Regions from separate parts of the Streptomyces sp. NTD91 genome, predicted to be linked through region 1. Evidence: predicted binding sites of a transcription regulator. Region 1 holds the regulator's gene; the other holds the start of a gene.
What was found. Region 1 encodes HspR, which represses chaperone genes until heat shock. Its sites were predicted from a motif close to TTGAGNNNNNNNNNCTCAA; they were not measured.
Positions count from the first base shown of each region.

Region 1 (6,916 bases):
AGAACTACCGCCGCCGCGTCGAGCGGGACCGGATCGCGGTCAAGGAGATCGCCGTCGCGAACCTCCTGACCGAACTCCTGCCCGTGCTCGACGACATCGGCCGCGCCCGGGAACACGGCGAACTGGTCGGCGGCTTCAAGTCGGTGGCCGAGTCGCTGGAGACCGTCGCGGCCAAGATGGGCCTGCAGCAGTTCGGCAAGGAGGGCGAGCCCTTCGACCCGACGATCCACGAGGCCCTGATGCACAGCTATGCGCCGGACGTCACCGAGACGACCTGCGTGGCGATCCTGCAGCCCGGGTATCGCATCGGCGAGCGCACCATCCGCCCCGCGCGGGTGGCCGTCGCCGAGCCGCAGCCGGGCGCGCAGACCGTCAAGGCCGAGGGCGCCGAGGACAAGACCTCCGAGGCGAAGAACGCCGGCGGCGCCGACGACAAGGAGAACGGTGGCCCGGACGAGGGCTGACGTGAGGACCTACGGGAAGCACGGGAAGGGGGTACGTCGAGGATGAGCACGAAGGACTTCATCGAGAAGGACTACTACAAGGTCCTCGGCGTCCCCAAGGACGCCACCGAGGCCGAGATCAAGAAGGCGTACCGGAAACTCGCCCGCGAGTACCACCCGGACGCCAACAAGGGAAACGCCAAGGCCGAGGAGCGCTTCAAGGAGATCTCCGAGGCGAACGACGTGCTCGGCGACCCCAAGAAGCGCAAGGAGTACGACGAGGCCCGCGCCCTGTTCGGCAACGGCGGCTTCCGCCCCGGGCCGGGCGCCGGCGGCTCGTTCAACTTCGACCTGGGCGACCTCTTCGGAGGCGGCGCGAGCACCCAGGGCGGCTTCGGCGGCGGACTCGGTGACGTCTTCGGGGGCCTGTTCAACCGTGGCGGCGCCACGGGCACGCGGACCCAGCCCCGGCGCGGCCAGGACATCGAGTCCGAGGTCACGCTGAGCTTCACGGAGGCCATCGAGGGCGCCACGGTGCCGCTGCGGATGTCCTCCCAGGCACCCTGCAAGGCCTGCTCGGGCACCGGCGACAAGAACGGCACGCCGCGCGTGTGCCCGACCTGCGTCGGCACCGGGCAGGTCGCCCGGGGCTCGGGCGGCGGCTTCTCGCTCACCGATCCCTGCCCCGACTGCAAGGGCCGCGGCCTGATCGCCGAGCACCCCTGCTTGGAGTGCAAGGGCAGCGGCCGGGCGAAGTCGTCCAGGACGATGCAGGTCCGCATCCCGGCCGGGGTGACCGACGGGCAGCGCATCCGGCTGCGCGGCAAGGGCGCGCCCGGCGAGCGGGGCGGACCGGCGGGCGACCTGTACGTGGTCGTGCACGTCGGTGCGCACCCGGTGTTCGGCCGCAAGGGCGACAACCTCACCGTCACCGTGCCGGTGACGTATCCCGAGGCGGCCCTCGGCGGCGAGATCCGGGTGCCCACGCTCGGCGGACCGCCCGTCACCCTGAAACTGCCGCCCGGCACGCCCAACGGCCGTACGATGCGCGCCCGGGGCAAGGGCGCCGTCCGCAAGGACGGCAGCCGCGGCGACCTGCTGGTCACCGTGGAGGTGCGTGTGCCCAAGGACCTGTCTGGGAAGGCTCGTGACGCGCTCGAGGCGTATCGCGAGGCGACCGCGGGCGAGGATCCGCGGGCCGAGCTGTTCGAGGCCGCGAAGGGAGACTGAGAGAGAGATGGACGGCCGTCGACGTAACCCGTATGAACTGACCGAGGAGACCCCGGTCTACGTCATCTCGGTGGCGGCCCAGCTCTCCGGACTCCACCCGCAGACGCTGCGCCAGTACGACCGCCTGGGCCTGGTCTCGCCGGACCGTACCGCCGGCCGGGGCCGCCGCTACTCGGCCCGCGACATCGAACTGCTCCGCCAGGTGCAGCAGTTGTCGCAGGACGAGGGCATCAACCTGGCCGGCATCAAGCGCATCATCGAACTGGAGAACCAGGTCGCCGCCCTGCAGTCCCGCGTCGCGGAGCTGGAGGCGGCCCTGGACGGCGCGGCGGCCGCGATGCGGCAGCGCGAGGCAGCCGTCCACGCCTCCTACCGCCGCGACCTGGTGCCGTACCAGGAGGTCCAGCAGACCAGCGCCCTGGTGGTGTGGCGGCCCAAGCGTCAGCAGCAACAGGACTGAGTGGAACACCGTGAAGGGGCCCGCGGACGACCGCGGGCCCCTTCGGCGTGTCAGATGGTCCGCGTGCTGGTCACGACGGCCGACTCGGCGGCGTTGCCGTGCGCGTCGAGCGCGGCCACTTTGTAGTCGTAGGCCGTGCGGTAGGCGGCCTGGGCGTCCGTGTAGCCGGTGGCCGTGGTGTCGGCGAGCGCGGTGAAGCCGGTCGCCCCGGCAGCCCTGCGGTACACCCGGTAGCCGGCCGCGTCCCCGGGGGCCGTCCAGGACAGCTCGTTGGCGCCCTGCGTGCCGGTCGCGGCGAGCTTCGGGGCGGTGGGCGGGGTCAGGTCCCGTGAGGGGACCGGGCCCTGGTCGGCGCTGCCGGAGGACTCGTTGCCGGCCTTGTCGTAGGCGCGGATCTCGTAGTAGTACGACTGCCCGGCCTGCGGCGGCCGTTCGCTGAGGCGGTGCACCGTGGTCGTACCGACCAGGGTGAAGGCGCTCGTGCCCGCCACCCGGCGGTGGACGCGGTAACCGGCCAGATCCATCTCCTTGTTCGCCGTCCAGTTGAGCACGGCGTGGATACCGGACGGGTCCCCGGTGTAGTAGTCCCAGGAGACCCCGGCCGGGGCGAGCGGCCGCACCGAGTCGACGGTGGCGGACGTGCGCCGGGTGTAGGCGAACTTCACGCTCGCGGCGCCGGTCCAGTTCACGTAGTCCACGCGCACGGTGTGTCGGCCCTTGGGGACGGTGACGCCCACACTCTTGGCGCGTGTGCCCGAGGCGTTGGACCACAGGTCGGCCTTGCGGCCGCCGTCCAGACAGACCCGGATGCCGTCGGTCCCGGAGGCGGCGAACGTGAAGGGGCCACCGGACCCGAAGTCGCGGGTGACGCGCCAGCGGACGCCGAAGTTGTCCTTCGGCAGCCCGGAGGCGGGCGCGCCGGTCCAGTTCTGGTCGACGACGCTGTCACAGTCCGTCTTCTTCGGGGTGCCGGAGAACGTGGTGTTCGCGTAGAACATCCGCTTGTACGTCGGCGAGGCGCACGTCGTTGCCGCGGACGCGGTCAGGGCGGCCGCGTTCAGCAGGGCGCCGGCGGTGGCGAGCACCACGGCCGTGGCGGTCGCGCGTCTGGCTGGGTTCATTCGGTCCTCTGCTCGAGTCGGATCGGCGGCGCGCAGCCGCCGGTGATCACGACTCGTGGGGTTCCGGGTTGGTTGTAACGCTCTTTGCCGTTCCATGAACGCCCTTTGAATGGAGGGTCCGTAAAGAGTGTTTGGAGGTGATTCCGCGCGTCCTTCACAGAGTCAGCTGAGCGTGGTGTTGCGGACTCGTTAAGTAGTTCCGCTTGACGCCGGGTGCGGCATCCGCGTTGTCTTTTCAGACACCTGGGTCGTATAGCCGCCCTACGTCCGGAACGCACCTGAAGTGAGCCCTCGAATGCGTCGAATCGCCCTGTCCGTGGCTGCATCCACGATGACCCTCTCGCTCGCCGGCTGCGGCGTGCTGGACGCGACGGGGGACAGCGCGAGCGCGAGCCCGAGCAAGGGCAACGACGTCACCGTGGGGCTGCTGCTGCCGGAGAAGGCCAACACCCGCTACGACAAGTTCGACTACCCCATCATCAAGAGCGAGGTCTCCCGGCTCACCTCGAAGCGGGGCAAGGTCGAGTACGCCAACGCCGACGCGGACGCCTCCCGGCAGGCCTCGCAGATGCAGCGGATGATCGACGAGAAGGTCGACATCATCATGCTCGACGCCGTCGACTCGCACGGCATCGCGCCCGAGGTGAAGAAGGCCAAGGACGCGGGCATTCCGGTCATCGCCTACGACCGGCTCGCCGAGGGCCCGATCGACGCCTACATCTCCTTCGACAACGAGCTCGTCGGCGAGGTGCAGGGCCGCACCCTGCTGGAGGCCCTCGGCTCGAACGCCGACAGCTCCACCAAGATCGTCATGGTGAACGGCTCGCCCACCGACCCCAACGCCAAGCAGTTCAAGGAGGGCGCGCTCTCCGAGCTGAACGGCAAGGTGACGATCGCGGAGTCGTACGACACCACGGACTGGAAGCCGGAACTCGCCGAGTCCGAGATGGCCAGGGCCATCGGCGCGATCGGCAAGAACAACATCGCCGGCGTCTACGCCGCCAACGACGGCATGGCGGGCGGCGTCATCAAGGCCCTGAAGGCGGCCGGCGTCACCAGCCTCCCCCCGGTCACCGGCCAGGACGCGGAACTCGACGCGGTGCAGCGGATCGTGTCCGGCGAGCAGTACATGAGCGTCTACAAGGCCTACCCGGACGAGGCCCAGGCCGCCGCCCAGATAGCCGTCGCCAAGGTCCAGGGCAAGGACATCCAGTTCGACGCGCTCACCCAGGACAAGGCCTCCAGCCCCACCACCAAGGACATCCCGTCCAAGCTGATCCAGCCGATCGCCCTGACCAAGGGCAACATCAAGGACACGGTCGTCGCGGACGGCATCTACACGGTGGCCGACATCTGCACTCCCAAATACAAGGCGGCCTGCGCGGCGATCGGCCTGAAGTAGCGGCTCAGCTCCTTCCGCGGCAGCTTCCCCGGCGGGGCACGGCGCATCGCGTCACCCCCGTGGACGCGGTGCGCCGGCCCCGCGGCTCCCCCTGCGGAGCGTCTCCGCGGGATCAACGATGCCGTGGCACCGTCCGCCCCACCACCATCAGCTTGTTGCAATGCGAGGGGCGGAGCCTGGTCGATGTCCGGACATGACGCGCTTTAGCCGTGGCCCTGTTGAGGCGAGCCGTGTTGCGGACCCGGTCGGCGCCGCGCATAGTTGCGCTGCGGAAGTGGCAGCACACCGGGGGTGAAATGGGCGATGGCCGGGCGTGGGGCGGAGGAGCATCCACACGGCGCCGACCGACTGTGCGCGGCCGGTGACCGTGTCTATTCCCGGGCCGTGCGCCGGGGCCGGGTGCCGCGCACCGATGCCGAGGCGGTGCCCTGCCTGCTGGAACTGGCCCTGCTGCACCCGGATCCCGACGACATGGACTGGCTGGTGCCGACCTCCCCGCAGGAGGTCATGACCAGGCTGCTGCGCGGGGTCTACGACGAGGTCAGCGCGAGCCAGCAAAAGGTGGGCTCGGCGGTGGCCGCCTTCGAGTGGTACGCCGGGCTCGGCCGTCAGCTCGGCGCGCTCGCCGCACCGGCCGAGGGCAGCGCGATCCGGGTGCTGGACGGGCTCTCCCGTATCCAGGCCGCGATGGACGAGGCGACCGAGGCGTGCACGACCGAGGTGCTCACCGTGCAGCCCGGCGGGATCCGCCGGGAGGCCGAGCTGACCGAGGGCCTGCACCGGGCACTGGCCCTGCGCGGCCGGGGCGTGCGCATGCGCGACCTGTACACGCACGTGGCCCGGCACGGCCAGGGCCTCCTCAACTACCTGGAGCTGATGGGAGACACGGTCGAGGCAAGGACGCTGGACGAGGTCATCGACCGGCTCATCCTGTTCGACCGCACGGTGGCCTTCATCCCCGCCAACGCCGACCGCACGATGGCCCTGGAGCTGCGCCACCCGGCCCTGGTGCAGTACCTGGTGACGGTCTTCGAACGCCTCTGGCGCCTCGCCATCCCGCTCACCGCGCCGCTCCCCGACACCGGCATCGAGGGCATCTCGCACCGCGAGCAGTCCATCGCCGCGCTGCTGGCCGAGGGCCACCAGGACGCGGTGATCGCCGAACGGCTCGGCATCAGCGTGCGCACCTGCCGCGCGCACATCGCCCGCCTGTCGGAGACCCTCGGCGCGGCCAGCCGTACCCAACTCGGCGTCCGGATCGCCCAGGTCGGCCTGGACGGCCACCGCGGTGCCGGGCTGCCGGTCCGTGCGCTCACGGCTCCTGATCAAGGATCCCCGAGCGTGCGATGAGATAGCCGAGCTGGGCGCGGCTGTCGCTGCCGAGGGTGGCGGCGAGCTTGGCGATGTGCAGCCGGGCGGTACGGACGTTCATGCCCAGGCGGTCCGCGATGACGGCGTCGGTGTGCCCCTCGACCAGGAGGGCCGCGATGGCCCGCTGACGGGGCGTGACACCGTTCACCGACGGCGGTCGCACCGCCTTCGGGAACATCGGCGTGGCCAGCCGCCACAGCCGGTCGAAGGTCGTCACGAAGTACTTGATCAGGGCCGGGTGGCGGACCTCGAGGGCCAGCGTGCCGTCGTCGTCGGCCGGGAGGAAGGCGACCTTGCGGTCGATGACGATGAGCCGGTCCGGCACCTCGTCGAGGCTGCGCGCCTCGGTGTCGCCGCGCCGTAAGTGCTCCAACGGGCCGTACGCCTCCGGCACATGGCGCAGCGTGTGCTGGTAGAGGGTGCGGATGCGGCCGCCGCGGTCCAGCAGGGCCTGGTCGCGCCCGAAGGCGGTGTCGCGGGCCGCCTCGCCGCGCGGACCGGTGAGGCCCGCGTGCGGCTGGACGGTGAGGGACTCCACGGTGGCGTCGACCATCGCGTCGCTGATGGCCCGGTTGATCTGCTCGGTGCCGCTGAGCAGGCGCAGCATGGCCGTGCCGGGATCGAAGGACTGCCGCACACCGATCTCCAGCAGCCGCTCGAACCGTTCCACCAGCCGGTCCTCGCGCCGCCGTTCCTCCGCGACCCGGGCCGCGGAGGCGCGCAGCAGCCGGTGCAGCACCGCGACGGGTGCGACCGGTACCAGCAGCCCGGGGTCGCGCAGGTCGGGGTGGAGCAGCCCGAAGTCGCTCAGGCAGGGGGCGTCGACGGCCTCGGCGGCCGGTACCCGGCCCTCGCGCAGGGCACGCTCGTACAGCTCCTGCCCGGCGGT
Region 1 covers NZ_JCAJZW010000039.1:54,827-61,742, reverse strand. Annotated here, with positions in the region: gene grpE (nucleotide exchange factor GrpE) at 1-464, shown strand, start outside; gene dnaJ (molecular chaperone DnaJ) at 507-1,673, shown strand; gene AC5WRT_RS30345 (heat shock protein transcriptional repressor HspR) at 1,681-2,133, shown strand; gene AC5WRT_RS30340 (PA14 domain-containing protein) at 2,184-3,254, opposite strand; gene AC5WRT_RS30335 (sugar ABC transporter substrate-binding protein) at 3,550-4,656, shown strand; gene AC5WRT_RS30330 (helix-turn-helix transcriptional regulator) at 4,960-6,006, shown strand; gene AC5WRT_RS30325 (helix-turn-helix transcriptional regulator) at 5,969-6,916, opposite strand, start outside.

Region 2 (6,916 bases), on a different contig from region 1:
GCCGCGAGAAGGAGGGGGCGCCGGGAGGGGCTGGTGAACATGGGGGCCTCGTTTCGGTTCGGGATGAGGGTTCGGGGTGCGGGCGCTGTGGCCCGGTCAGGTGTGGGGGCCGGGCGGCCCCCACACCCGTCGACGACAGCGGGAGAAGGTCAGAAGAAGCTGCTGCCGCCGGCTCCGCCGGACCCGCCGAGGCCACCGAAGACGCCGGAGCCGCCCTTGCCGCCCTTGCCGCCGTCGCCGCCCTGGAAGACGCTGTTGCCGCCCTTCCCGCCGTTGCCGCCCTTGCCGCCGACAAGGACGCCGTCGCCACCGCCGCCACCGCCACCGGCGTTGCCGCCGGAGAAGATGCCGAAGCCGCCGTCGCCGCCGTCACCGCCCTTGCCGCCGATCACGCCCTCACCGCCGCCACCACCGCCACCACCGCCACCACCGGCGATGACGCCGTCGCCGCCCTTGCCGCCCTTGCCGCCGTCGCCACCGGTGCCGAGGACGCTGCCGCCGCCGGATCCACCGGCGCCACCGCCGCCGCCGACCAGGCCGTCCCCGCCGGCGCCGCCGTCGCCGCCCTTGCCACCGCCGTGGACGAAGGCCACGGCCGACGTGGGCACCGGGGCCGCCATCGCGCCGGCCGCGGGCAGTAGAACGCCTCCGGTCACCAGGGCCGCAGAGGCGGCGACGGTCGCGAGACGCAGGCAGCGGCGCTTCGGACGGGCGTCGGTGCGGGTACGCGTGATACGAGTCATGAGCTTTCTCCGATTGCTGTGAGGATTTCCCAGGCTGGATTACCTGAGCGGATTACCTGAGCGAAATACCCGGGAGGACCGTCCGGCAGAATCTCCGGGATTTCCGTCCTCCGGACCGCCTCACGTCGCTTCCGGTGAGGCCGTGCTCCAAGTAAGGCCGAACGGGAAATCGGGGTCACGTTCCGAGGACTCGGGACTTGACGCGCTCACAGGCGTCGGGTAAAGCCCGCGTAAGCGGCGGGGGTCAGTCGAGGAAGGGCCGGGCCCAGGCGGGCGGCTCCGGCGGCGGCACGCGGTCCACCACCGTCGGCGTACGGACGGGCGGGGCGGCGCCCGTGACCGCCTCGCGCAGGGCCGCGACGAACTCCAGACAGCTCCCGTGACGGTCGTCCGGGGCCTTGGCCAGCGCCTTCCTCAGCACGTCGTCGGCGGCCCGCGGGATGCCCGGCCGCTCCTCGCTGAGCGCAGGCGGCGGGTCGTACTGATGGGCCCAGAGCAGCTCCAGGTGGTCCTCCCGCCGGAAGGGCGGGGCACCCGCGAGCATCTCGTGGACCACGCAGGCCAGGCTGTACAGGTCGGCCCTTCCGTCCACCGGGCGCCCGGCGATCCGCTCGGGCGCCACGTAGTCCAGGGTGCCGACGAACTCGCCCGCGCTGGTGAACCCGGTGAGCGACAGCGACTTCTTCGCGAGCCCGAAGTCGGTGAGGTAGACGTGCTCGGGGTGGTCGCTGTCGACGCCCTTGGCGACCAGCACGTTTCCCGGCTTGACGTCGCGGTGCACCAGGTCCTGGGCGTGGGCCGCGTCCAGGGCGGAGGCCAACTGGGCCGCGATGCGCAGGGCGGTCGGCACCGGCAGCGGGCCCTCGCGGTCGAGCAGGGCGCGCAGGTCCTGGCCGTGCACGAAGCACATGGCGATGTAGAGGACGCCCTCGAACTCCCCGGCCTCGAAGACGGGCACGATGTTGGGGTGGTCGATGGCGGCGGCGATCCGGGACTCCTGGGCGAAACGGCGGCGGAAGGCTTCGTTGCGCGTGTACTCCGGTGCGAGCAGCTTGAGGGCGACCGTCCGGCCGAGGCGCAGGTCCTTGGCGCAGTAGACGACGGCCATGCCGCCCCGGCCGAGTTCGCGCTCCACCCGGTAGCCCGCGATCTCGGCCCCGATCACGCCGGAGGGGCTGCTGGGGGGCCAACTCACGCCTGAATTCTACCGAGTCATTGCGTTATGGGCATGTGGCGAGGGTCCGATGCGGGCACGGCGGAGGCCCGGGCCTCCCTCACGGGACCCGGGCCTCGCCTCTCCCGCGGCGTCCGTCACGCCGCCACGGGAACCTCCGGCGCCGCGCCGCTCGTCGCGGGCGCGAGCGCCAGTTCCAGGACCTGGCGGACGTCGGTCACGGTGTGGACGTCGAGCTTGTCCAGCACCTCCGCAGGGACGTCGTCCAGGTCGGGCTCGTTGCGCTTGGGGATGATCACGGTCGTCACCCCGGCGCGTTGGGCGGCGAGCAGCTTCTGCTTCACACCGCCGATGGGCAGCACCCGGCCGGTCAGCGAGACCTCTCCGGTCATGGCCACGTCCGTGCGGACCAGACGGCCGGACAGGAGCGAGGCGAGGGCCGTCGTCATCGTGATGCCCGCGCTCGGGCCGTCCTTGGGAACCGCGCCCGCCGGGAAGTGGATGTGCACGCCCCGGTCCTTCAAGTCACCGACCGGCAGTTCCAGTGCGGCGCCGTGACTGCGCAGGAAGCTCAGCGCGATCTGCGCCGACTCCTTCATCACGTCACCGAGCTGACCGGTCAGGGTCAGACCCGCCGCGCCCGTCTCCGGGTCGGCCAGCGACGCCTCGACGAAGAGCACGTCGCCGCCCGCGCCGGTGACCGCGAGGCCGGTCGCCACACCCGGGACGGCCGTACGGCGCTCGGCCGGGTCCTGTGCGGACTCGGGCACGTGGTGCGGGCGCCCGATCAGGCCGCGCAGCTCGTCCTGCGTCACCGTGAACGGCAGCTCCCGCTCGCCGAGTTCGTGCTGCGCCGCGATCTTGCGCAGCAGGCGTGCGATGGAGCGCTCCAGGGTCCGGACGCCCGCCTCGCGGGTGTACTCGCCCGCGAGCCTGCGCAACGCGCCCTCGTCGATCGTGACCTCGTCCGCGCCGATCCCGGCCCGCTCCAGCTGGCGCGGGAGCAGGTGGTCACGGGCGATGACGACCTTCTCGTCCTCGGTGTAGCCGTCCAGGCGGACGATCTCCATCCGGTCGGCGAGCGCCTCCGGGATGGCTTCCAGGACGTTGGCGGTGGCCAGGAAGACCACGTCGGACAGGTCGAGTTCGACTTCCAGGTAGTGGTCCCGGAAGGTGTGGTTCTGCGCCGGGTCGAGGACTTCGAGCAGGGCCGCGGCCGGGTCGCCGCGGAAGTCGGAGCCCACCTTGTCGATCTCGTCGAGCAGGACCACCGGGTTCATCGACCCGGCCTCCTTGACGGCCCGCACGATCCGGCCGGGCAGCGCGCCGACGTACGTACGGCGGTGGCCGCGGATCTCGGCCTCGTCACGGACGCCGCCGAGGGCGACGCGGACGAACTTCCGGCCCATGGCGTGGGCGACGGACTCGCCGAGCGAGGTCTTGCCGACGCCGGGCGGGCCCACGAGTGCCAGCACGGCACCGCCGCGCCGGCCGCCGATGACGCCCAGGCCGCGTTCGCTGCGCCGCTTGCGAACGGCCAGGTACTCGGTGATGCGCGCCTTCACGTCGTCCAGACCGGCGTGCTCGGCGTCCAGGATCTCCTTGGCGCCCTGGATGTCGTACGCGTCCTCGGTCCGTTCGTTCCAGGGCATCTCCAGGACGGTGTCCAGCCAGGTGCGGATCCAGGAGCCCTCCGGGGCCTGGTCGCTGGACCGCTCCAGCTTGTCGACCTCCTTGAGCGCGGCCTCGCGGACCTTCTCCGGCAGGTCCGCGGCCTCGACGCGGGCGCGGTAGTCGTCGGACTCCTCGCCGTCCTTCTCGCCGTTCAGCTCGCGCAGTTCCTTGCGGACGGCCTCCAGCTGGCGGCGCAGCAGGAACTCGCGCTGCTGCCTGTCGACGCCCTCCTGGACGTCCTTGGCGATGGTCTCGGCCACCTCCTGCTCGGCGAGGTGGTCGCGGAGCGCCTGCGTGGCGAGCTTCAGCCGGGCCACCGGGTCGGCGGTCTCCAGCAGTTCGACCTTCTGCTCGGTGGTCAGGAACGGCGAGTAGCCGGAGTTGTCGGCGAGCGCGGAGACGTCGTCGATGGCCTGGACGCGGTCCACGACCTGCCAGGCGCCGCGCTTCTTCAGCCACTCGGTGGCAAGCGCCTTGTACTCCTTGACGAGTTCGGCGACCTGACCGGGCAGCGGCTCCGGCAGGGTCTCCTCGATGCGCGCGCCCTCCACCCACAGGGCCGCGCCGGGGCCGGTGGTGCCGGCGCCGATCCGCACCCGGCTCCGGCCGCGGATCAGAGCCCCCGGGTCGCCGTCGGCCAGCCGGCCGACCTGTTCGACCGTGCCCAGCACACCGGTCTTCGCGTACGTGCCGTCGATCCGGGGCACCAGCAGCACCTTGGGCTTGCCCGGTTCCGACCGGGCGGCGGCCTGCGCGGCCTCCACCGCGGCCCGCACCTCGGCATCGCTCAGGTCCAGCGGAACCACCATGCCGGGCAGCACGACCTCGTCGTCGAGCGGCAGCACGGGCAGGACGAGCGTGAACGCCGGTGACTCAGCAGCCATGATCTCCCCTTCGGCAGTCAAGTTGAGCTGTACCGACTCAACTGCCGGAGATGGACGGGTGTTCCCTCCGCCTGTTCGCTGTGAGCGATCAGACGCGTCCAACGGAATGCATGGAAAGGAGCGTTGCGGGGGCCGCGTACGCAGCCACGCCGGTGAGCCGCCCGCCGGGACGGCCCGGCGCCTCTATCGGGGCGCCTGCGCCCACCGGCGCACGAAGGGCCGGCTCGCCACCCCTGTCGTCAGCGCGATCAGGTGACCCCAGTTCGTCATCGGGTCCTCGAAGGCGATCAGGTCGGTCACGAGCTCGCCGGCCGTCAGGGCGAGGAGGGGCCAGCCGAGCCAGGGGGGCAGCAGGCCGCACAGAGCGCCGATGCTGGCGGCGACGCCGAAGCTGATGCCGTAGTCGAGGCGGTGCAGCGAGGTGGCCGGCAGATGGCCGACCAGGACGGCCAGGCCCACGGGGATCTCCGTGGCGAGGGTGGCCAGGACGTGCCCGGCGAGGAAGACGCAGGCGGCTCTCGCGCCGCCTATCCGCCGCTCCAGCGCGGTGAGGACCAGCACGAACGCGAGCGCGTACGGCGACAGGACCCCGCCGGCGATCCACAGCGCGCTCGCCAGCAGCACCACGGCGGGCGACCGCAGCAGGTGGGCCACGTCCGTGCTGGAGTCCTGGTAGAAGGCGTGCACCAGGGCCGGGTCGGCGAGGGCGGCCACCACGGAGGTGACCGCCAGGAGGGCCGTGTAGGCGAAGGTGAACGGGGTGCCGACGGGGGTGGGCAGCAGGCGCCACACCCGCGGGAAAGGGAGCCGGAGCGGTACGGCCGGGGACGCCTCGGACGGGGCGGCGGACCGGGGAACGGGAGCCGGGGCGTCCCGCTGGCGCGGCATGCCGTCCAGGAGACGCGCGAGCGCGGGGAGCGGGAGGGCGGTGGTGCCGTCCGGGACGGGCACGTCCGTCAGGGGCGGGGACGCGGCCGTCGCAGGGCCCGTCGCGGTCCGTTCCACGTTCGTGGCACTCCTTCCGTCCGGCCCAACACTTCGCGGTCCGCGGGCCACTGTCTATGACCGACGCCACGCGAGAGCCGATTCACAGCAACCTCCTACGTTTCGGCGGCGTCCGCGCCTCACCCCCCTTCGGCCGCACATCAGTGCGGCACCCGTAATTCCCGTGTCGGCCACGGTGTGTTCGAGCAGGATGGAGGCATGACTGCCGTGTACGACTCCCCCGTGGTCCTCGACCGGCGCGACGGCCCGTACGGCGAGGTGGTGCTGCGCCGGCACGGAGCGCTGCTGCAGATCATCGCCAACGGCTGCTTCCTCATGGACACCTCCGACGGCCGCTCCGAGCGGCGGCTGGTCGACGCCGCATACGAGGCGCTGGACGACCGCCCGGAGCCGAACGTGCTGATCGGAGGGCTGGGTGTGGGTTTCTCGCTCGCGCACGCCGCGGCGGATCCGCGGTGGGGGCGGATCACCGTCGTCGAGCGGGAGCCCGCCGTCATCGACTGGCACCGCGACGGGCCGCTGACCGAGGTGTCCGCCGGCGCGCTGCGCGATCCGCGCACCGAGATCGTGCAGGACGATCTGGTGGCGTTCGTCAATGAGACATCCGACACGTTCGACGCGCTCTGCCTGGACATCGACAACGGCCCCGGCTGGACCGTCACCGACGACAACCACACCCTCTATTCACCGGCCGGTCTCACCTCCTGCACAAGAGCGCTGAACCCGGGTGGAGTACTCGCCGTATGGTCCGCCGAGCCCTCTCCGGAATTTGAAGGAACCTTGCGGAATGCCGGGTTCCATCAGGTGCGTACCGAAGAGGTGTCCGTTGCCCGGGGCGTTCCGGACGCCGTCCACATCGCTGTCCGACCTGGATAGCGACAGCGCGGTGGATCCCCGTAATGTGCTGCCGTGACGCACGGATCATTCAAGCGTCAATCGCAGACATGGGATCACCCCACTGGTTCCGGAAAGCAACAAGCAGGGGCGGGCGATGGAGCAGACACACACCTCCCAGAGCGGCGCGGCGACGACCACCCCGGGCGCACAGCGCCGGGTGCTGGTCGTCGAGGACGACCCCACGATCGTCGACGCCATCGCGGCCCGGCTCCGTGCTGAGGGATTTCTCGTACAGACGGCGTCCGACGGCCCGGCCGCGGTCGACACGGCCGAGGCCTGGCAGCCCGATCTGCTGATCCTCGACATCATGCTGCCGGGCTTCGACGGCCTCGAGGTCTGCCGGCGGGTGCAGGCGCAGCGCCCGGTGCCGGTGCTGATGCTGACCGCGCGGGACGACGAGACGGACATGCTGGTCGGTCTCGGGGTCGGCGCCGACGACTACATGACCAAGCCGTTCTCGATGCGGGAGCTGGCGGCACGCGTGCACGTGCTGCTGCGCCGCGTGGAGCGGGCGGCCCTCGCCGCCGCCACCCCGCGCT
Region 2 covers NZ_JCAJZW010000005.1:120,153-127,068, reverse strand. Annotated here, with positions in the region: gene AC5WRT_RS08095 (hypothetical protein) at 1-41, opposite strand, end outside; gene AC5WRT_RS08090 (hypothetical protein) at 150-743, opposite strand; gene AC5WRT_RS08085 (serine/threonine-protein kinase) at 988-1,938, opposite strand; gene lon (endopeptidase La) at 2,055-4,475, opposite strand; gene AC5WRT_RS08075 (rhomboid-like protein) at 4,659-5,480, opposite strand; gene AC5WRT_RS08070 (spermine/spermidine synthase domain-containing protein) at 5,679-6,356, shown strand; gene AC5WRT_RS08065 (response regulator transcription factor) at 6,472-6,916, shown strand, end outside.
Region 2: the regulator HspR is predicted to act here: its motif matches at 4,498-4,516, upstream of lon (endopeptidase La).